Regions from separate parts of the Streptomyces sp. NBC_00289 genome, predicted to be linked through region 3. Evidence: riboswitches for the same ligand, from Rfam matches in the RefSeq annotation. Region 3 holds a riboswitch; each other region holds the start of a gene.

The links. Region 3 has a riboswitch for S-adenosylmethionine ahead of thrC (threonine synthase). Riboswitches for the same ligand answer to the same signal wherever they lie in the genome.
Region 1: linked by a shared signal. The riboswitch ahead of OG985_RS09985 (amino acid ABC transporter permease) and the one ahead of thrC (threonine synthase) in region 3 are both predicted to bind S-adenosylmethionine.
Region 2: linked by a shared signal. The riboswitch ahead of OG985_RS33180 (aminotransferase class V-fold PLP-dependent enzyme) and the one ahead of thrC (threonine synthase) in region 3 are both predicted to bind S-adenosylmethionine.

What each region holds. Positions count from the first base shown of each region.
Region 1 covers NZ_CP108046.1:2,102,501-2,109,691, forward strand. Annotated here, with positions in the region: gene OG985_RS09975 (ABC transporter substrate-binding protein) at 1-861, opposite strand, end outside; gene OG985_RS09980 (amino acid ABC transporter ATP-binding protein) at 940-1,725, opposite strand; gene OG985_RS09985 (amino acid ABC transporter permease) at 1,722-2,705, opposite strand; SAM riboswitch class IV at 3,114-3,222, opposite strand; gene OG985_RS09990 (glutathione S-transferase C-terminal domain-containing protein) at 3,311-4,180, opposite strand; gene OG985_RS09995 (putative leader peptide) at 4,316-4,441, opposite strand; gene OG985_RS10000 (ABC transporter ATP-binding protein) at 4,757-5,944, opposite strand; gene OG985_RS10005 (carbohydrate ABC transporter permease) at 6,035-6,868, opposite strand; gene OG985_RS10010 (carbohydrate ABC transporter permease) at 6,868-7,191, opposite strand, start outside.
Region 2 covers NZ_CP108046.1:7,341,189-7,348,379, forward strand. Annotated here, with positions in the region: gene OG985_RS33165 (Rieske 2Fe-2S domain-containing protein) at 1-582, shown strand, start outside; gene OG985_RS33170 (cytochrome bc complex cytochrome b subunit) at 579-2,243, shown strand; gene trpD (anthranilate phosphoribosyltransferase) at 2,377-3,441, shown strand; SAM riboswitch class IV at 3,526-3,642, shown strand; gene OG985_RS33180 (aminotransferase class V-fold PLP-dependent enzyme) at 3,822-5,183, shown strand; gene OG985_RS33185 (Lrp/AsnC family transcriptional regulator) at 5,225-5,506, opposite strand; gene OG985_RS33190 (rhomboid family intramembrane serine protease) at 5,503-6,246, opposite strand; gene OG985_RS33195 (hypothetical protein) at 6,404-6,643, shown strand; gene OG985_RS33200 (NYN domain-containing protein) at 6,680-7,191, shown strand, end outside.
Region 3 covers NZ_CP108046.1:5,571,405-5,578,595, forward strand. Annotated here, with positions in the region: gene otsB (trehalose-phosphatase) at 1-653, shown strand, start outside; gene OG985_RS25330 (trehalose-6-phosphate synthase) at 641-2,125, opposite strand; gene OG985_RS25335 (glucosyl-3-phosphoglycerate synthase) at 2,243-3,187, opposite strand; SAM riboswitch class I at 3,348-3,502, shown strand; gene thrC (threonine synthase) at 3,518-4,801, shown strand; gene OG985_RS25345 (MoaD/ThiS family protein) at 4,864-5,139, shown strand; gene OG985_RS25350 (cold-shock protein) at 5,581-5,787, shown strand; gene groL (chaperonin GroEL) at 6,152-7,191, shown strand, end outside.

The DNA of each region.
Region 1 (7,191 bases), 3.5 Mb from region 3:
GGTCGCCGCGATCAGACCCTGGAGGGACGCGCCGGCGCCTGAGTAGGTGCCCGCGTTGACCGTCGGCGCGTTCGTGCGCGCGGTCTGGGTGACGTGGTAGGCGACGCTCGGGTTGGGGCTGAAGTAGGCGTCGATCTTGCCGCTGCTGAGCGCCAGGTAGGTGCTGTTGTTGTCCTGGAAGTACTTGATGGTGAGCTTCTTGCCCTCGCTCTCCAGCTTCTTCTTCCACGCGATCAGGATGCGCTCCTGGTTGGTGCCCGCGCCGACCGAGACGGTCTTGCCCGCGAGGTTCTCGTAGTCACCGTCGAACTTCCAGCCGGCGGACTTCAGCGCCTCGAAGCCGAGGTTGTCCTGCCGGTAGGAGGCGAACTCGTACTTCTTCTTCCGCTCCTCGGTGTCGGTGACGTTGGTGAAGGCCACGTCGACCTTCCCGCTGTCCATGCCGACGAAGAGGTTCTCCCAGGTGAACCGCTTGGTCTCGGCCTTCAGACCGAGCACCGCGGCGACCAGGCGGGCGAGATCGGGCTCCGAACCGGTGAGGGTCTTCTGGTCGCTGCCCACGTATCCCAGCGGCGCGGAACCGGACGGCAGAGTGCCGCTGCCGATCACGAGCTTGCCGCTCTTCCTGATGGCGTCCGGCAGTTCCGCGCTGATGGACTTGACCTCGGACACCTTGAGGGTGGTCTCCTTGGCGGCGCCGTTGGAGAACTGGCCCACGGTCACGGTTCCGGAGGCGCTCCCGGTGCTGGTGGCCGCGTCGCTGTCACCACCGCAGGCGGCGAGCCCGGTGGCGAGGGTGGCGACCGCGGTGGCCGCGGTGATGCCGCGAAGCAGGCTGCGTCGGGTGAGGTGGGTAGGCATGGCCGTCCTTTGTCGCTGAGGAGAGAGGGTGAAGGGTGAGGCGTGGGGGGAAGTCGTGGGGCACGGTGTCCCGGTGGGTCAGAGCACCTTGCTGAGGAAGTCCCGCGTCCGCTCGTTGCGCGGCCGGTCGAGCACCTCGCCGGGCGGCCCCTGTTCGACGATCCTTCCGCCGTCGATGAAGACGACCCGGTCGGCGATCTCCCGGGCGAAACCGACCTCGTGGGTGACGATGACGAGGGTGGTACCGCTGGTCGCCAGATCCTTGATGACGGCGAGGACCTCGCCGACGAGCTCGGGGTCGAGGGCCGAGGTCGGCTCGTCGAAGAGGATGACGCCGGGCCGCAGGGCGAGGGCGCGGGCGATGGCCACGCGCTGCTGCTGGCCTCCCGACAGCTGCCGCGGATAGGCGCCGATCTTGTCGCCGAGGCCCACCCGGTCGAGCAGATCGCGCGCCAGCTCCAGGGCCCGGGGCCGGGACAGCCTCCCGGTGGCGACCGGCGCGGCGGCGACGTTGTCGAGAACGGTCAGGTGCGGGAAGAGGTTGAAGTTCTGGAAGACGAAGCCGATCCGGCTGCGCTGGGCCAGGATCGCCCGCTCGCTGAGCTCCTTGAGCCCCACGCCGTGCCGCCGTACGCCGATCAGCTCGCCGCCCACGCTGACGTGGCCGATCTCCGGCTTCTCCAGGTGGTTGATCACCCGTAGCAGCGTGGACTTGCCGGAGCCGGACGGGCCCAGGATGACGGTCACCTCGCCGGGCCGCACGGTCAGGTCGATGCCGTCCAGCACCCGGTGGGCGCCGTACCACTTGTGCACGTCGTGGATCTCGACCGCGGCGGGCGCGATCTCGAGGATCTCGGCGGTCATACGGCTGCCTCCCTGCGTATGCGGGCCCGCAGGTCGGTGAGACCGGTGCGCAGCTTCTGCAACGGCGTCGGCGGCAGGGAGCGCGTGGCGCCCCGGGCGTAGTACCGCTCGACGTAGAACTGGACGACGGAGACGAGGGTCGTGAGGATCAGGTACCAGACGGTGACGACCAGCAGCAGCGGCACGATGTCACCGGGATACGTGGAGCCCATCGACTGTGCGGAGCCGAACAGGTCGAGCAGGGACACGTAGAAGACCAGCGAGGTGCTCTTGATCAGGCCGATCAGCTGGTTGACGTAGTTCGGCGTGATGGATCTCAGGGCCTGCGGGAACACGATCTTCGTGAACTGGTAGCCCTTCGGCAGGCCGAGGGCGGCGGCCGCCTCGTGCTGGCCCTGGTCGACGGAGAGGATGCCGCCACGGACCACCTCGGCGGCGTACGCGGCCTCGTTGAGGCTGAGGCCGATCACGGCGACGACCATGTCGGTGGCGAGTTTCGACTCGTCGAACCTGAAGAAGGCGGGGCCGAAGGGCACACCGACGCTCAACGTCTGGTAGAGCGCGCTGAAGTTGTACAGGAAGATCAGGACCACGATCAGCGGCACCGAGCGCAGCACCCAGACGTAGGTCCAGCTGACCGCCCGCAGCACCGGGCTCTTCGACAGCCGCGCCAGCGCGAGCAGGATGCCGCCGAGCAACCCCAGCACGGCGCTGTACGCGGCGACTTCGAGGGTGATCAGGAGCCCGTCGACGATGGTCGGCCGCAGGAACCAGTAGCCGAAGCGGTCCCACTGGTAGAAGGGGTTGGAGACCAGGCCGTGGGCGAACTGGGCCGCCAGGACCAGGACCACCGCGGTGGCGATCCAGCGGCCGGGCCGACGCAGCGGCTGAACCCGCTGGGCGGTAAAGGATTTTGACGGGGTATCAGCGGGTGGCGGTGCCTCGGCGAGGGACACGGCGGCGCCAGGGGGTTCACTCATGGAGGGGCTCCGGCGGAGTCGGACACCTGGGACCGCGACGGCGTCGAGCGGCTACGGCGCGGCAGCGGGACGGGGACAGGCCTGCTGCGCGACGCGACGCACGGGATGGCGCGGAACCGGGGGCTGGGCGGACAACGGCACACCGCGCGGGCGGTGTTCGTCAGAAGACGGGTCGGCAGAGAGCCGAGAGGCGGTGCGGCGGCGCGGTCAGGCCTACGGAGAAGTCGTCAGCCTCGACAGCGGGCACAGCCCGGTGCGCTACACAGTGCGCTGCTGACGCGGAGCAGATCGACGGGGCGATCGGCGACCAGGCGGTTCACGCAGGGCGGTACGCAGCCCGAGGGGCGGCGTGCGGCCGTCCTGGGAGCTGCGTACATGTCGTCACCTGTCACTGTCACGGCCCAGTGGGCCTCGCGCTTACCGAAAGGGCATCCGGTCCGGTCGTCACCTGGGGCACCCCACCGCGTGCGAGGGTTGCCGGTCAGCTAGCCAGGGCTTGTCGCTGACACTCATGACCGTTCTGGGGCTGATTCAAGACAATCACCGAACGACTGTCAACGCCGGTCCATCAGGTGGACGGCCCGGGTGGACGGTTGGCCGGACGGCTACGGCCTGCGGGCGGCGTGGGCCGCCCAGTCGAGGATCTGTACGGCCGCGCCGGCGGCCTCCAGCCCCCGGCAGCGGGCGTGATGGCGGCGAGCGATGCCGTCGAGGTCGAGGTGGGCGGCGAAGGCCGGGTGGGCGGCCAGGTGGCGGGCGTGGGCCCACAGGGCGGGGTGGTCGGCGACGCGATGTACCGCCGCGGCGTCCAGGTGGTGGCGGTGCACGGTGTCGAGTTGGACCAGAGTGACCCACAACTCGACGTCGGCTGCGGTGAGTTGGTCGCCCACCAGGTAGTCGTGCGCGGCCAGCCGCCGCTCCAGCGATCCCAGCGTGGCGAACAGCGTGTCGAGCGCCGCCGCCCGCACCGTCGCGTCGACGTCGGCACGTCCGGCGCGCTGCGCGGCCGCGTCGACGCCGCGGGCGCACAGCCGTTCCACTGAGTGGATCTCCGTCTCGGCGCCGCACGGGTACAGCGCCGGACGGCCGCCGCCGAAGTGCCGGGCCAGGTCGCGCGTCACGTCCGGGGCGTGGGTGCTGACGATGCGGCCGGACCAGTCGTCGCTGAGCACCGGCCCCGCGGCCGCGCCGGCATACCGGTGCGCGCTCGCGTCGTACAGCGGACGCAGTGCGGAGTACCCCCCGTCGGAACAGTCGGGGACGGCGTCCAGGACGGTCACCGGACAGACGTCGGTGAGGCCGAGCAGGCTGTGGACCACGGCGATGCGCAGCCCGTTGGGACAGGCGGGCGAGAGATGGAGGCGGTAGCGGCGCGGTACGGCGTAGTGCCCGCTGCGCGCGTCCCGGCCGATGCGGCCGCGGAAGGCGGGGGCCGAGGATGCGGAGGTGGCGGGGGCGAGCGGCGTGACGGACATGGATCTCCCCGGGGTAGGTGCGCAGACGTACGCGCGGCGGAAGCGACGTCGGGCGATCGGCGTGCGGCGGGCACTCGCGCGCGCCGTCAGGGGCGGTGTCGTGGAGGACACCGGGGGCGCGGGGTGCGGCCGGGCTCAGCCGAGGGGCGGCCTGATCGCGCTGCAGACACGCTGCAGATCGATGTGGCGGCGGGAGGTCAGAAGGGGCGACGGCGGGGTCGTAGGGCTCACACGACTCCTGACCGGTCCGACGCGCCCCATGTTTCCCTACCTGTTCACTAGGATTCCCCTAGGGAGTGTGAATCCGCATCCAGGCCGCGTCAAGGGGACGTCCACCGACTGGTTGCGGCGGTGTGGGCGGAGCGCAGTAAGCGGCACTCGACGCGGTGCGTGTCGCAGCACGTGAAAGGGCCCCGCGGGCTCTCGCCCGCAAGGCCCTTCGCACCGTCGGGACCGGTCACGCAAGCCGCTTCAGAGGAGTGCCGTGCACCGGCCGCCGGGGCCGCCTGACACTACGCACCACCTCCACAGGGACACCCCTTCTCCGGGACGCCCGCGCAGTCGGCTGCCGCATCGTCAGTCCGCCCTCACGGGATGCGTGAGGTTCGTTCCGGTCGCCGGGTCGAACACGTGAGCCTTGGTCATGTCGACCTGCAGCTCCACCGTTTCGCCCTCGCGGGCAGACGTGGCGGCGTCGAGGCGGGCCACGATCTGATGGGTGTCCGCGCCGGTGTCGCGCAGACCCGAGTCCTTGGCGAGCTCCTCCAGTTCGGCAGTCGTCGCCGCCCCGCCCTCCGCGCTGAAGTAGGAATACACATCGGAACCCAGCGACTCCACCACCTCCACGGCGGCGGTGAAGACCGGGCCCGTCCGGTCCCGGTCGTGTGACAGGGCCGCGTCCTCGAAGGCCTCCGGCCGAAGCCCGAGGATGACCTCGCGAGGGGCGTTCTGCCTTTCCAGCGCCTGCCTCGTACGGTCGTCGAGGGTCAGATCGCCCAGGGGCGAGCGCAGGGCGCCGCCCTCCAAGGTGGCGTTCAGGAAGTTCATCGCCGGGGAGCCGATGAAGCCCGCGACGAAGATGTTGCGCGGCAAGTCGTACAGTTCGGCGGGTGTGCCGATCTGCTGGACCAGGCCCTGTCTCATGACCACGACCCGGTCGCCGAGCGTCATCGCCTCGGTCTGGTCGTGGGTGACGTACACGGTGGTCGTGCCCAGACGCCGCTGTAGCCGGGAGATCTGAGTGCGCATCTGTACCCGGAGTTTCGCGTCCAGGTTGGACAGCGGCTCGTCCATCAGGAACGCCTTGGGATCACGGACGATCGCCCGCCCCATGGCCACCCGCTGGCGCTGCCCGCCCGAGAGGTTGGCGGGCTTGCGCTCCAGGTGCTCGGTGAGGTCAAGGATCCGAGCGGCTTCCGTCACCTTGGCGTTGACGGTGTCCTTGTCCACCTTGGCCAGGCGCAGCGGGAAGCCCATGTTCTCCCGGACGTTCATGTGCGGGTACAGGGCGTAGCTCTGGAACACCATGGCGACGTCGCGTTCCTTGGGAGCCAGGTCGTTGACGACTCGGCCTCCGATGCGCAGGGTCCCCTCGGTGATGTCCTCAAGTCCGGCGATCATGTTCAGGGTGGTGGACTTGCCGCATCCCGACGGACCGACCAGGATCACGAACTCGCCGTCGGCGATCTCGAGGTCCACGTCCTTCACGGCGAGGGCCCCGTCGGGAAAACGTTTGGTGACTCCCTCAAGGATGATCTCGGCCATGGATGGTGCCTCCTTGCCTTCATGCCTTCCGGGTCCGAGCACTGCGGTCGGTGTCTCGGACCGGTGGCCTGTCTGCCGCGGTCGGCCCGTTCACCCCTTGACTGCCCCGGAGGTCAGTCCGGCGACGATCCGCCGCTGGAAGAACAGGACGAAAACGATGATCGGGATGGTGATGACCACAGCGGCGGCGGCGATCGACCCTGTGGGCTGCTGGAACTGGGAGCTCCCGGTGAAGAACGCGATCGCGGCCGGCACGGTGCGCGCGGCCTCGGTGGAAGTCAGCGAGATCGCGAACAGGAAGTCGTTCCAGCAGAAGATGAACACGAGAATGGCCGTGGTGAACACGCCCGGCGCGGCCAGCGGCACGATCACCATCCGGAAGGCCTGCGCGGGCGTCGCCCCGTCGACCTTGGCGGCCTTCTCCAGATCCCAGGGGATCTCCCGGAAGAACGCCGACAGGGTGTAGATCGCGAGCGGCAGGGAGAAGGTCATGTACGGGATGATCAGCCCGACCCAGGTGTCGAAGATCCCGATGACCCGCTCGATGTTGAACAGTGGTGACACCAGGGAGATCGGGGGGAACATGGCGATCAGCAGTGACATGCCGATGAGCACCCGCTTGCCGGGGAAGCGCAGCCTGGCCACCGCGTAGGCGGCCATGGTGCCCAGCACCACCGCGATCACCGTGGAGATCAGGGCGATGCCGATCGAGTTGATCAGCGCCCGGGTGAACTCGGAGGTCTTGAAGATCCCGCTGTAGTTCTCCCACGTCCATTCCCTGGGGATGTAGTCGCCGTCCGTCAGGGTGCTGGGCTTCTTGAACGACAGCGCGGCGATCCACCACACCGGGAACAGCGCGTACAGGACCACCACCACGTTCACGACGCCCCATCGGGCGGCATGCGTCTTTCCCACGGCGGCCATCAGCGCTTCACCTCCGCGCCGGGTGCCGCCGCGCCGAACAGTTTGACGAAGGCGAAGGCGATGATCCCGACACAGATGAAGATCAGGACCGAGATGGCCGACCCGATGCCCAGGTTCAGCGCGGTGAACAGGTTGTCGTAACCGAGGATCGACAGGGAGCCGGTCCCCTGGGCACCCGCGGTCAGGATGTAGATGTTGTCGAAGATGCGGAAGGCGTCCAGGGTGCGGAAGAGCAGCGCCACCAGGATCGCCGGTTTCATCAGCGGCAGCATGATCTTGATGAAGCGCTGCCAGGGGGTGGCACCGTCCACCATGGCCGCCTT
Region 2 (7,191 bases), 1.8 Mb from region 3:
CGCCGCAAGCTGATCCGCAACACGATGTTCGGCGCGCTGGCCCTGTTCCCGCTCTCCGGCATCATGCTGCTGCGCGACCTCGGCCCGCTCCCGGGCACCAAGCTCCGCCACACCCTGTGGTCCAAGGGCAAGCTGCTCGTCAACATGAACACGAACCAGCCGCTGCGTGCCTCTGACGTCGCGGTCGGCTCGCTCACCTTCGCCAAGCCCGAGGGCCTGGAGGAGCACGACGAGGAGTTCCAGACCGAGATCGCCAAGGCGGCCCTGATGATCGTCCGGATCCAGCCGGACAACATCAAGGACAAGCGCGAGCTCGAGTGGTCGCACGAGGGCATCGTGGCGTACTCGAAGATCTGCACCCACGTGGGGTGCCCGATCTCCCTGTACGAGCAGCAGACGCACCACGTACTGTGCCCCTGCCACCAGTCCACCTTCGACCTCTCCGACGGTGCCCGGGTGATCTTCGGCCCCGCCGGTCACGCCCTGCCGCAGCTGCGCATCGGCGTGAACGACGAGGGCTACCTCCAGGCGCTCGGCGACTTCGAGGAGCCCGTCGGTCCTGCATTCTGGGAGCGCGGATGAGTACTACACCCGGTAACACGAACCCCTCCGCAGCCAACGGCGCGGCGCACGGTTCACGCGAGAAGGCACCGGCCGGCGAGCGTGTCGCCGACTGGGCGGACGGACGGCTCGGGATCTACTCCCTGGCCAAGTCCAACATGCGCAAGATCTTCCCCGACCACTGGTCGTTCATGTTGGGCGAGGTCTGCCTCTACAGCTTCATCATCATCATCCTCACGGGTGTGTACCTGACGCTGTTCTTCCACCCGTCGATGAACGAGGTGGAGTACCACGGCAGCTACGTCCCGCTGCAGGGACAGCTGATGTCCGAGGCGTTCAACTCGACCATGCACATCTCCTTCGATGTGCGCGGTGGTCTGCTGATCCGGCAGATCCACCACTGGGCGGCGCTGGTCTTCCTCGCCGGCATGTTCGTGCACATGATGCGCGTGTTCTTCACGGGTGCGTTCCGCAAGCCGCGTGAGGTCAACTGGCTGTTCGGCTTCCTGCTGTTCGTCCTGGGCATGTTCACCGGCTTCACCGGTTACTCGCTCCCGGACGACCTGCTCTCCGGCACCGGTGTCCGCTTCATGGAGGGCGCGGTCCTGTCCGTGCCGATCGTCGGCACGTACCTGTCGTTCTTCCTCTTCGGCGGCGAGTTCCCGGGCGGCGACTTCGTGGCCCGCTTCTACTCGATCCACGTCCTGCTGCTGCCGGGCATCATGCTCGGCCTGGTGGTCGGCCACCTGATCCTGGTCTTCTACCACAAGCACACGCAGTTCGCGGGCCCCGGAAAGACGAACAACAACGTCGTCGGCATGCCGTTGCTGCCCGTCTACATGGCCAAGGCCGGAGGCTTCTTCTTCCTGGTCTTCGGTGTCATCGCGGCCATCGCGGCGATCGCCTCGATCAACCCGATCTGGGCCATGGGCCCCTACCGGCCGGACATGGTGTCCACGGGCGCACAGCCCGACTGGTACATGGGCTTCTCCGAGGGCCTGATCCGTGTCATGCCGGGCTGGGAGATCAACTTCTGGGGTCACACGCTCGTGCTGGGCGTGTTCATCCCGCTGGTCATCTTCCCGCTGGTCCTGGTCGCGATCGCGGTCTACCCGTTCATCGAGTCCTGGGTCACCGGCGACAAGCGCGAGCACCACATCCTGGACCGCCCGCGCAACGCCCCCACCCGGACCGGGTTCGGTGTGGCCTGGATGACCTGGTACTTCGTCCTGCTGGTCGGTGGTGGCAACGACATCATCGCCACCCACTTCCACCTGTCGATCAACGCCATCACCTGGTTCGTCCGGGTCGCGTTCTTCGTCGCGCCGGTCGTCGCGTTCGTCATCACCAAGCGGATCTGCCTCGGCCTCCAGCGCCGCGACAAGGACAAGGTGCTGCACGGCCGCGAGTCGGGCATCATCAAGCGCCTGCCGCACGGTGAGTTCGTCGAGATCCACGAGCCGCTCAGCCAGGAGCAGCTGCACACCCTCACCGCGCACGAGCAGTACAAGCCGGCCGGTATCGGCCCGACGGTCGACGCGAACGGTGTCGAGCGCAAGGTGAAGGGCCCCGAGAAGCTGCGCGCCAAGTTGAGCGAGGCGTACTACGGCGACGAGGCCCAGATCGCGAAGCCCACCGTCGAGGAGTACAAGGAGATCACCAGCGGCCACGGCCACCACTGATCACTGCGCACGCCACGGTTGAAGGGCCCCCGTCCGGTCTTCGGACGGGGGCCCTTCGCCGTGCTCCGGGCTGGATAGGGTGGCCCTGTTGAGATCCGCGTCCCGTGGTACGGGACCGACCCAGGAGCGGCTTATGAGCGCTGTGACCCCCGCTGGAGGCGACACCGCGGCGGGCCGTTCCTGGCCCCAGGTACTGGACGCCCTGCTGTACGGCCGGGACCAGAGCGCCGAGGCGACGGCCTGGGCGATGGACCGGATCCTGCGCGGCGAGGCGACCGACGCACAGATCGCCGGGTTCGCGGTGGCGCTGCGGGCCAAGGGCGAGACCGTCGAGGAGATCGCCGGGCTCGTCCGGACGATGTACGAGCACGCGAACGTCATCGAGGTGCCGGGCGCGACCGTCGACATCGTCGGCACGGGCGGCGACGGCGCCAGGACGGTGAACATCTCCACGATGTCCTCGATCGTCGTGGCCGGCACCGGCGCGAAGGTCGTCAAGCACGGCAACCGGGCCGCTTCCTCCGCCTCGGGTGCCTCGGACGTCCTGGAGAAGCTCGGCGTCAATCTCGAACTGACGCCGAAGCGGGTCGCGGAGGTGGCCGAGGAAGCCGGGATCACCTTCTGCTTCGCGGTGAAGTTCCATCCGGCGCTGCGCCATGTGGCCGCCGCGCGCGGCCAGTTGGGTATCCGGACGACCTTCAACTTCCTCGGCCCGCTGACCAACCCGGCGAAGGTCAAGGCGCAGGCCGTCGGGGTGGCCGACCTGCGGATGGCGCCGATCGTCGCCGGTGTCTTCGCCGAGCGCGGCAACTCCTCGCTGGTGTTCCGGGGCGACGACGGTCTCGACGAGCTGACGACCACCGCCACCTCCCGGGTGTGGGTCGTCCGCGACGGCAAGGTCACCGAGGAGGCCTTCGACCCCCGGGACGTCGGCCTGGAGCTGGTGCCGGTGGAGGCCCTGCGGGGCGCCGACGCCTCGTTCAACGCGGAGGTGGCCCGACGGCTGCTGAGCGGGGAGACCGGGCCGGTGCGGGACGCCGTACTGCTGAACTCGGCGGCCGCGTTGGTCGCGCTGGAGCCCGGGGACGGGCCGCTCGCCGAGCAGATCCGGGCCGGCATGGAGAAGGCGGCCGTGTCGATCGACTCCGGCGCGGCCCGGCGGACCCTGGAGCGCTGGGTGGCGATCAGCAACGCCTGAGTTCCGCACGGTGTGACGCGAGGCGCAGTCCAGAATTCGGACTGCGCCTTGCGCGTGGAAGATCGTGTGGCAGGATGTTCGGCAGGTCATGAGTGACAGTCATGAGGCCCCGGCCGACTGTCCGGCAACCCTCCGTCCGTGGCGGGGTGCCCCGGGTGAAGACCAGGCCGTGGGCAGCGAGGTCCACGGCAAGCGCGGACCCCTCGCACTCTTTCGAGTGGATACAGCCCAGGGGTCCTGGTCTCGAGGGAGTCCCCCGTGAGCAAGCGAATGCGATAGGGCCGCAGAGCCCCGCCTCCGCATCCCCTTTTCTCTTCCTGTCCCGCGCCGAGCCGTACCCGCTCGCGTGGTGATTCCGCTGCTTCTCACGGGAGTTCGCCATGTCTGTCTCCACCGCTGCCGCCGCCCAGTCGCTTTGTTCCCCGCTGCCCGTTCTGGGTGGAGACGTCACCGTCCCGCTCGTCACGGGCGGCGAGGTCACCTACGCCGCGCTCGACTACGCGGCCAGCGCTCCCGCCCTGCAGCGGGTCTGGGACGACGTCGCCGCCTACGCGCCGTACTACGGCAGCGTGCACCGCGGGGCCGGATACCTCTCCCAGCTCTCGACCGACCTGTTCGAGAACGCCCGCCGGACGGTCGCGGAGTTCCTCGACTGCCGGACCGACGACCAGCTGATCTTCACCCGGTCCACCACCGACTCCCTGAACCTGCTGGCCGCCGCGCTTCCCGACGGCTGCCAGGTCTTCGTCTTCGAGACCGAGCACCACGCCTCGCTGCTGCCCTGGAAGGACGCCCGGGTCAGCTACCTCGACGCCCCGCGCACCCCGCGCCAGGCCGTCGAGACCCTGGAGCGCGCCCTCGCCGCCCGTGACCCGCACGGCCCGGCCCTGGTCTGCGTCACCGGCGCCTCCAACGTCACCGGCGAGCTGTGGCCCGTACGGGAGCTCGCGGCCGCCGCGCACGCCCACGGCGCCCGGATCGTCCTGGACGCCGCCCAGCTGGCCCCGCACCACCCGGTGTCGGTGCGGGACCTGGACGTCGACTGGGTCGCCTTCTCCGGTCACAAGCTGTACGCGCCCTTCGGCTCCGGAGTCCTGGCCGGCCGTGCCGACTGGCTGCGCGAGGCCGACCCGTACCTGGCCGGCGGCGGCGCCAGCCGCAAGGTCACCCGGCGTGAGGACGGGGGAGTGGACGTCGAGTGGCACGACACCGCCGCCCGTCACGAGGCCGGCTCGCCCAACGTCATCGGCGTCTACTCCATCGCCTCCGCCTGCAAGGCCCTCACCGAGGCCGGCTTCGACACCCTGGTCGCCCGCGAGCGGCACCTGATCGACACCGTGCGGGCGGGCCTCGCCGAGGTGCCGCAGGTGCGGATCCTGTCCCTGTTCGGGGACGACGCCCCGCGGGTCGGCGTGATCTCCTTCGTCGTCGAGGGCTGGAACAGCTCGCACTTCGCCGCGGCCCTCTCCGCCGAGTACGGCATCGGCGTCCGGGACGGCCTCTTCTGCGCCCACCCGCTGGTCCGCACCCTGCTGGGCAGCGACCCCCAGACCCAGGGCGAGTGCGGTGCCCCCGAGGCCGCGCCGGGCGAGAAGTCCCTCAACGCGATCCGGGTGAGCTTCGGCGCGGGCACCCCCGACGAGCACGTGGAGCGCTTCGTGGGGGCCGTGAAGGAGCTCGTGCGGGACGGCGCGCGCTGGCAGTACCGCACGGAGGGCGGCCGCTGCGTCCCGGCGGTGTGACGTCTGGGTCCGGTCCGTGCCCGGAGGCGGTGTTCAGGCGGTCAGGAGTCCAGGCCGATCGCGAACGCCGCCTCCAGGTCGTGCTGGGAGTAGGTGCGGAACGCGACGTGCGTGTCCGTGCCCTCCACGCCGGGGATCCTGCTGATCCGCCCGGGGATGACCTCGGCCAGGTCCTCGTGCTGCTTGACGCGGACCATCGCGATCAGGTCGTAGGTGCCGGTGACCGAGAAGACCTCGCTGACGGACTCCAGGGCCGCGATCGACTCCGCGATCTCGGGAATCCGGTCCACGCTGGTCTTGATGAGGACGATCGCGGTGATCACGGCTGGTTCTCTCCCTCGGGGGCCGGAGCTGGGGCGGCCTTCACTCTAGTGGTACGGCCGAAACGGACCCACGCGTAGCCGAAGCCCACCGAGAACCCCACGAGGTGCGCGAGATACGCCACGCCCGGTCCCTGGGCCGCCCGTCCCGCCGCCAGCCACTGCAGGGCCGCCCAGAAGGGCAGCACGACCCAGGCCGGGAAGCGCAGGGGCAGAAAGAACAGGAACGGCAGGAGACTGGTCACCCGGGCGCCGGGGAACAGGTACAGGCACGCCCCGAGGACGGCGGAGATCGCCCCGGAGGCGCCGACCAGTGACTGCGTGGAGTCGGCGTTGGCGGCCGCGTAGCCCAGCAGGGCCAGGTAGCCGCAGCCCAGATAGAACAGGGTGAACTGGACGCGGCCCATCCGTTCCTCGGTCAGCGCGCCGAAGACGTAGAGGAAGAGCATGTTGCCGAGCAGATGGACCCAGCTGCCGTGGACGAACAGGGCCGTGGCGGGGGTGAGGGCGGCGCGGGGGGAGCCCTCGAACAGTTCTGCGGGGACCACGCCCCAGCGGCGGAAGTAGGCCCGCTGCGCGGCGAGCAGCCCGTCGCCGGAGCCGTACGCCGGATCGAGGCCCGAGGCCGGGCCGATCACGAACAGCAGGCAGCAGGCGGCGATCAGGCCGTATGTCACCGGCGCCGACGGCGTCCGGACCCTCCCGGCCGTCCTGCCGACCGTCACGCTCCACTTGCTGATCATGGGTACAGAGCATGACGTAAGGGGGCCGAGCCGCACAGACCGCCTCGCCGCCCTGGACGGACGGGCGGCGGGATGCCGCCAGGCCGTAGGGTTACGAGCCACACGCACCGGGGAATCCGGCGCGTCACGGACACTAGAAGGAAAGCGAACAGTCACGATGACGGTTCCCCTGCCGACCGACGCCACCCGCTGGCGCTGCACCCTCTGCGGCAACCTCACCCGCTTCGACGTGACGCGCTCGTCGAAGGTCGTCGAGTACATCCACCTCGACCTGGCGGGTGAGCCGAAGGTCGAGGAGCGCGAGACGCTCAGTGAGACCATCGAGTCGGTGCGGTGCCGCTGGTGCAACGCGGTGGATCAGGTGGAACTCGTGGACAGGCCGGGTGCCGGCTCCTGAGGGGAGCGGGTCCCGCACAGGTATTGGGGTTGACGGATGGTGGAGACCACGGGCGGGGAGCCGGGCGACGGCACCGCCGAGGTGCTCGACCGTCCGCTGCCCGACGGCGTGCGCCGCAGGGTCGTACAGATCGTCTCGGACGGCTTCGGCGGCCTGACCGTCGGCGAACTGCCCACGCAGCTCAGACAGTACGCCCGGTTCGCGCCGAACCGGCGGGCCAAGTTCGCCGGGAACGCGATGGCCACCGCTCTGGAGACCGATCCGCTGTTCCGGCAGCGCATCGGGGAGAAGCTCAGAGAGGCCCAGGCGGAGCTGGCCGGTGCCCTCGACTCCGGCTCGCCGCCGCCGGCCGCGGATCCGCTGGACGTGGCGGCCGCGGCCTACGTACTGCGCCCCACCGGCTGGGTGAAGCTGGTGACCGCGGCCGGCGAGGAGGCCCTGCGGGCGGACGCCGAGCGGGCCGACGAGGAGAACCGGGCGGAGCTGGCGCGGCTGCGTGAGGAGCTCGCCCAGGCCCGTGAGCAGACCAGGGCCGACACCGAGCGGCT
Region 3 (7,191 bases):
CGAAGGTCGCCTCGGTGGCGGTGGTCACCGGCCGCCCGGCCGAGGTCGCCGTCCGGCACGGCGGCTTCGCCGGTGTCCCCGGCCTGGAGCACCTCGTCGTCCTCGGCCACTACGGCGCCGAGCGCTGGGACGCCGTCTCGGGCACCGTCACCGCCCCGCCCCCGCACCCGGGAGTCGCCGCCGTCCGTGCCGAACTGCCGGGGCTGCTGGACGCGGCCGGGGCCGGACAGGGCACCTGGATCGAGGAGAAGGGCCGGGCGGTGGCCGTCCACACCCGGCGCGCCGCCGATCCCCAGGCCACCTTCGAGGCCCTGCGCACACCCCTCGGCGGCCTGGCCGCCCGGCACGGCCTCATCGTGGAACCCGGCCGCCTGGTCCTCGAACTGCGCCCGCCGGGCATGGACAAGGGCGTGGCGCTGCTCGACCACGTCCGCGAGACCGGCGCGGCCTCGGTCCTCTACGCCGGCGACGACCTCGGCGACCTGCCCGCCTTCACCGCCGTCGACAAACTCCGCTCCGACGGCACGCCGGGTCTGCTGGTGTGCAGCGGCAGCGACGAGGTGAGCGAGCTGCGGGAGCGGGCCGACCTGGTGGTGGACGGCCCTGCGGGGGTCGTGGAACTGCTGACCCGGCTCGCGGCTCAGCTGGGCTGAGGCTCGTTCAGCGCGGTCAGCTGGTCCAGGAACCACCGGGCCGGCGGGAGCGCGGTGGCGGCCGCGGCGAGCCGCTTCGCGCGCTCGGCGCGCTCGCCCTGCGGCATGGTCAGCGCGGTGTGCAGTGCCCGGGCCGTCTCGATCACGTCGTACGGGTTGACGACGATCGCGTCCTCCCCGAGCTCCTCGTACGCCCCCGCCTCCCGCGACAGCACCAGCGCGCATCCGTCGTCGGAGACGAGCGGCACCTCCTTCGCCACCAGGTTCATGCCGTCCCGGATGGGGTTCACCAGGGCCACGTCCGCCAGTCGGTAGGCGGCCAGCGACCGCGCGAAGTCGTCCTTGACGTGGAGGACGACCGGGGTCCAGCCGGGCGTCCCGTACGCGGAGTTGATCTCCTCGGCCACTCGCTGCACCTCGGCCGTGTAGTCCCGGTACACGGCGAGGTCCTGCCGCGACGGGTAGGCGAACGCCACGTGCGTCACGCGCTCGCGCCACTCGGGGTGGTCGTCGAGCAGCTGCCGGTAGGCCAGCAGGCCGCGCACGATGTTCTTCGACAGTTCGGTGCGGTCGACGCGGACGATCGTCCTGCGCGGGCTGCCGTCCGGGGCCGTGCCGATCTCGCCCCGCAGCGCCGTGATCCGCTCCTCGACGTCCGCCTCGTGGGAGCGGGCGCGCAGGAACTCGGCGTCGGCGCCGAGGCCGTGGACACCGATCCGGGTCCGGCGGCCGGGCGTCCCGCCGCCGCCGTGCGTCAGGGCCCGCGGCCCCTGCTGCGGCCACTCCCGCCCGATGCTCTCGTCGACCGCCTGGGCGCACTCCGCGAAGGCGGTCGCCCACCGCCAGGTGAGGAAGCCCAGCTGGTCGGCTCCGAGCAGGCCCCACACCAGCTGGGCCCGGATGTCGTCGGGCAGGATGCGGAAGTACGCGTCCGGCGCCCACGGGGTGTGCGAGAAGTGCGCGATCCGCAGGTCGGGGCGCAGTTCGCGGAGCATTCCGGGCACCAGGCACAGGTGGTAGTCCTGCACCAGGACCGCCGCGCCCTCGGCCGCCTCCTGCGCCAGCGCCTCGGCGAAGGCGCGGTTGTACGCCTCGTACGACGCCCACTGGCGGCGGAACTCCGCGCCGAAGACCGGCTCCAGCGGGGTCTGGTACAGCATGTGGTGGACGAACCACAGCACCGAGTTGGCGATGCCGTTGTAGGCGTCGGCGTGTACGTCGGCCGGGATGTCCAGCATCCGTACGCCGTGCTCCCCGACCCCGCGCCGGACCGCCTCGCGGTCGCCGTCACCGAGGGCGGAGCACACCCACAGGGCGCCCGCGTCGGGCCCGATCGCCGACAGGCCGGAGACCAGCCCGCCGCCGCCGCGCCTGGCGTGCAGCGAGCCGTCCTCCCGCACCTCGTAGGAGACCGGGCCGCGGTTGGACGCGACGAGTACCTGGGCGCCCTGAGCAGCGCGGGTGGAAGCCATACGCCTCAACCTAGCCCGGCCCGGAAACGCTCAAACGTGCGGTCGGGTCTGCGGCCGGTCCGCGGGGCCGTATACGGAGTGTCCCGGTCCGCGCCACGGCCCCCGTCCCCGGCCTGGTCAGGCCACCTTTCGGGTGGCGTACTCGGCGATCTCCACCATCGGCGGCCGCTCCTCCGTGTCCACGGAGTAGGTACGCGGCTCGAATCCGTCCTCGCCCCGCTCGAACTGGGTGAGGGAGGGGCGGATCAGGTGGCCGCGGGCCAGCCGCAGCTGGGCCGTGCGGTAGATCGCGGCGGCCATCCGGCCCAGGGCCTGGCCGTCCTGGTGGCGATGCTTGCGCACGCCCACGTCGACCTGGGCCAGCGCGTCGAGCCCGACCAGGTGCAGGGCGTCGACCAGCATGCCCAGCTCCACGCCGTAGCCGACCGGGAAGGGCAGCTGTTCCAGGAGGGAGCGGCGGGCCGCGTACTCGCCGCCGAGCGGCTGTACGAAACCGGCCAGCTGGGGCCAGTGCATGTTCAGCAGCGGGCGGGCCATCAGTTCGGTGACCCGGCCGCCCTGGCCGGCCCGGCCGCCGAGCGGACGGTCGTACATGGCCTTGACCAGGTCGACGCCGGGATCGGTGAGCAGCGGCCCCACGATGCCGGAGACGAAGTCGGAGGAGAACTCCTTCAGGTCCGCGTCGATGAAGCAGACGATGTCCCCGCTGGTCACCAGGAGCGAGCGCCACAGGACCTCGCCCTTGCCCGGCACGGGCGGGATGTGCGGCAGGATGTCGTCGCGGTGGACGACCCGGGCGCCGGCCGCGGCGGCCACCTCGGAGGTGCGGTCGGTGGACCCCGAGTCGACGACGACTATCTCGTCGACGAGCGGGACCTGGTGCATGAGGTCGTGACGGATCACGGCGACGATGTCACCGACCGTCTCCTCCTCGTTGAGCGCGGGCAGTACGACGGAGACCGTCTGGCCCGTCATGCGCTTCGCGGCCAGGATCTTGTGCAGCGGGCGACTGGTCACGGACCAGGAGCGGGTGCTCAGCCAGCGCTCGACTTCTTCCAGCACAGTGCGCGGCTCCTCTGCGTTCTCTCGGCGAGTCTGTGATCAGCTGTGATCCATCTCGCGGTTCGGACGGCTATCTCAACTGTCCTGGCCTTCGGTTACAGTCTTGAACAACGCTGATGACCATCGCATGTCGGGGGTCGTTGCGTGGACAACTAAATACCGCTCATCCAGAGGGGCAGAGGGATACGGCCCGTTGAAGCCCCGGCAACCCTCCAGCCGGTCTCGTCGATCACTGTTGATCATTACGCGAGGCTCCCGGCTAGGGAAGGTGCCAAATCCGTCTTACGGCGAGATGCGTCGTGAGGAAGATGAGGAAAGGGCCTCGCCTCCATGGCTGTGCAGACTGTTGCAAGCACCACCGACTCCGTAGACCTCGGCCCCGCCGCGGCGCTCTCCTGCCGCGAATGCGGCCACCGCGTGCCCCTCGGCCCGGTCTTCGCCTGCGAGGAGTGTTTCGGCCCGCTCGAGATCGCCTACGACTTCTCGGCCTACGACACCGAGGAACTCCGCAAGCGTATCGAGGCGGGCCCCGCGAACATCTGGCGCTACGCGCCGCTGCTGCCCGTCCCGGCCGACGTGGCGGACAAGCCCAACATCAACCCCGGCTGGACCAAGCTCGTCCAGGCCGACAACCTGGCCCGCGAGCTGGGCGTCGACGCCGGCAAGCTCTTCGTCAAGGACGACTCCGGCAACCCGACGCACTCCTTCAAGGACCGTGTCGTCGCGCAGGCCATCGAGGCCGCCCGCGCCTTCGGCTTCACCACCCTCTCCTGCTCCTCCACGGGCAACCTGGCCGGCGCGGTCGGCGCCGCCGCCGCCCGGGCCGGCTTCCGCTCCTGCGTGTTCATCCCGCACGACCTGGAGCAGGGCAAGGTCGTCATGGCCGCGATCTACGGCGGGGAGCTCGTCGGCATCGAGGGCAACTACGACGATGTGAACCGCTTCTGCTCCGAGCTGATCGGCGACCCGGCCGGTGAGGGCTGGGGCTTCGTCAACGTCAACCTGCGGCCGTACTACGCCGAGGGCTCCAAGACGCTGGCGTACGAGATCTGCGAGCAGCTCGGCTGGCGGCTGCCGGACCAGCTGGTCGTGCCGATCGCCTCCGGCTCCCAGCTCACGAAGATCGACAAGGGTCTGCAGGAACTGATCAAGCTCGGGCTCGTCGAGGACAGGCCGTACAGGATCTTCGGCGCGCAGGCGGAGGGCTGTTCCCCGGTGTCGGTCGCCTACAAGGCCGGCCACGACGTCGTCCGACCGCAGAAGCCGGACACCATCGCCAAGTCGCTGGCCATCGGCAACCCGGCCGACGGGCCGTACGTCCTGGACATCGCGCGCCGCACGGGCGGTGCGGTGGAGGACGTCGACGACGAGCAGATCGTGGACGCGATCCGGCTGCTCGCGCGGACCGAGGGCATCTTCGCCGAGACGGCGGGTGGCGTGACGGTGGGTGTCACGAAGAAGCTGATCGAGAACGGTCTTCTCGACCCGACGCTGACGACGGTCGTCCTGAACACCGGTGACGGTCTGAAGACGCTGGACGCCGTGGCCGGTACGGGGCTGACGGCGACCATCCGTCCGAGCCTGGAGTCGTTCCGGGACGCCGGTCTCGCCTGAACCGTCGTTCCTCCCCGCGTCCCTTCGGGGCGCCCACCTGACATGACCGGAGGCCACACCGCATGAGCGTCAACGTCCGCATCCCCACCATCCTCCGCACCTACACGGGCGGCAAGGCCGAGGTGGCGGCCGAGGGCGCCACCCTCGGCGAGGTCATCACCGACCTGGAGAAGAACCACGCCGGTATCGCCGCCCGGGTCCTCGACGACCAGGGCAAGCTGCGCCGCTTCGTCAACGTGTACGTCAACGACGACGACGTGCGCTTCGAGCAGGGCCTGGAGACGGCGACTCCGGACGGGGCGGGCGTGTCGATCATCCCGGCCGTGGCCGGTGGCTGACCGGAGGGATAATTACCCTCGGTAATGCCGATTACCAAGAGTTCACCTGATTGCCCCCTCCGCGAGAGAAGCGGAGGGGGCAATTCTGTATGGTTGAGCGCGGTACAGTTGGGGAACCCGCGGTCATCCGCATGACGGACGCATATGAGTTCAGGCTCCGCATGCGATGAGAAATGGCCAAAGTGTGCGGGCCTTTTGAGTCATTCGCTCCTTTTATGGAGCCCGACTTGACCCGAATTCGGGTGAATTCTCCGTACATTCCCGACCGGTCGTGCCCTGAATTCTCGTCCGATTGACCTGTTGCAGAGGGCAGTTGGGCAGATACATTCGGCCGCGGTCGACGCGTTCCGGCGCACGCCCCCGTCCATGTGGGGGGGTGAGGTCTGACCCGGATCCGCGAAGTGCGGGTCTGTGCAAGGGCCAGTAATAGGGGAGTTAGGCATGGCTCAGGGCACCGTCAAGTGGTTCAACGCGGAGAAGGGGTACGGCTTCATCGCGGTCGACGGTGGTGCGGATGTTTTCGTCCACTACAGCGCGATTCAGATGGACGGTTACCGCACCCTGGAAGAGGGTCAGCGGGTCGATTTCGAGATCTCGCAAGGCCAGAAGGGGCCGCAGGCGGACATGGTCCGACTGGCGACCGGCTGAAGCACGCGCCGACTGACAGCGTCGTTCTTCTGTTCTTCTTCGGAGGGCTCGTATCCCATGGGGAGTCATGGGTTACGAGCCCTTCGGCGTGTCCGGGATCCGTCGCGGACACGCCCGTGACCTGCCGGGGGCGTGTTCGCGCACCGCTGAGCGCCCCCTCGATCCCGGGCAGGCGCTTGCACTCGGCATGGGCGAGTGCTAATCATTGGCGTTAGCACTCTCCAGGTGAGAGTGACAACTAGGACCGGGTCGGTGAGGCCCGCAGGCCGGGTGGGGCAAGGAACCACGAGGCAGGCGAGCCGTCCGTCGCGGGCGCCAGCGCGGTCCGGAGAAATCCACCCCCTGTCCGGGAGGACCACTTCACATGGCCAAGATCATCGCGTTCGACGAGGAGGCACGGCGCGGTCTCGAGCGCGGGATGAACCAGCTCGCCGACGCCGTCAAGGTCACCCTTGGCCCCAAGGGCCGCAACGTCGTCCTCGAGAAGAAGTGGGGCGCGCCCACGATCACCAACGATGGAGTTTCCATCGCCAAGGAGATCGAGCTCGAGGACCCGTACGAGAAGATCGGCGCCGAGCTGGTCAAGGAAGTCGCCAAGAAGACGGACGACGTCGCCGGCGACGGAACGACCACGGCGACCGTGCTCGCCCAGGCGCTGGTGCGCGAGGGTCTGCGCAACGTAGCCGCCGGCGCCAACCCGATGGCCCTCAAGCGCGGTATCGAGAAGGCCGTCGAGGCCGTCTCCGGTGCCCTGCTCGAGCAGGCCAAGGACGTGGAGACCAAGGAGCAGATCGCCTCCACGGCCTCCATCTCCGCCGCCGACACCCAGATCGGCGAGCTCATCGCCGAGGCGATGGACAAGGTCGGCAAGGAAGGCGTCATCACCGTCGAGGAGTCCCAGACCTTCGGTCTGGAGCTGGAGCTCACCGAGGGTATGCGCTTCGACAAGGGCTACATCTCGGCGTACTTCGCCACCGACATGGAGCGGATGGAGGCGTCGCTCGACGACCCGTACATCCTGATCGCCAACTCCAAGATCAGCTCCGTCAAGGACCTGCTCCCGCTCCTCGAGAAGGTCATGCAGTCGGGCAAGCCGCTGCTGATCATCGCCGAGGACGTCGAGGGCGAGGCCCTGTCGACCCTGGTCGTCAACAAGATCCGTGGCACCTTCAAGTCCGTCGCCGTCAAGGCTCCGGGCTTCGGTGACCGCCGCAAGGCCATGCTCGGCGACATCGCCATCCTCACGGGCGGCGAGGTCATCTCCGAGGAGGTCGGCCTCAAGCTGGAGAACGCGAGCATCGACCTGCTCGGTCGCGCTCGCAAGGTCGTCATCACCAAGGACGAGACCACGATCGTGGACGGCGCCGGTTCGGCCGAGCAGGTCCAGGGCCGGGTCAACCAGAT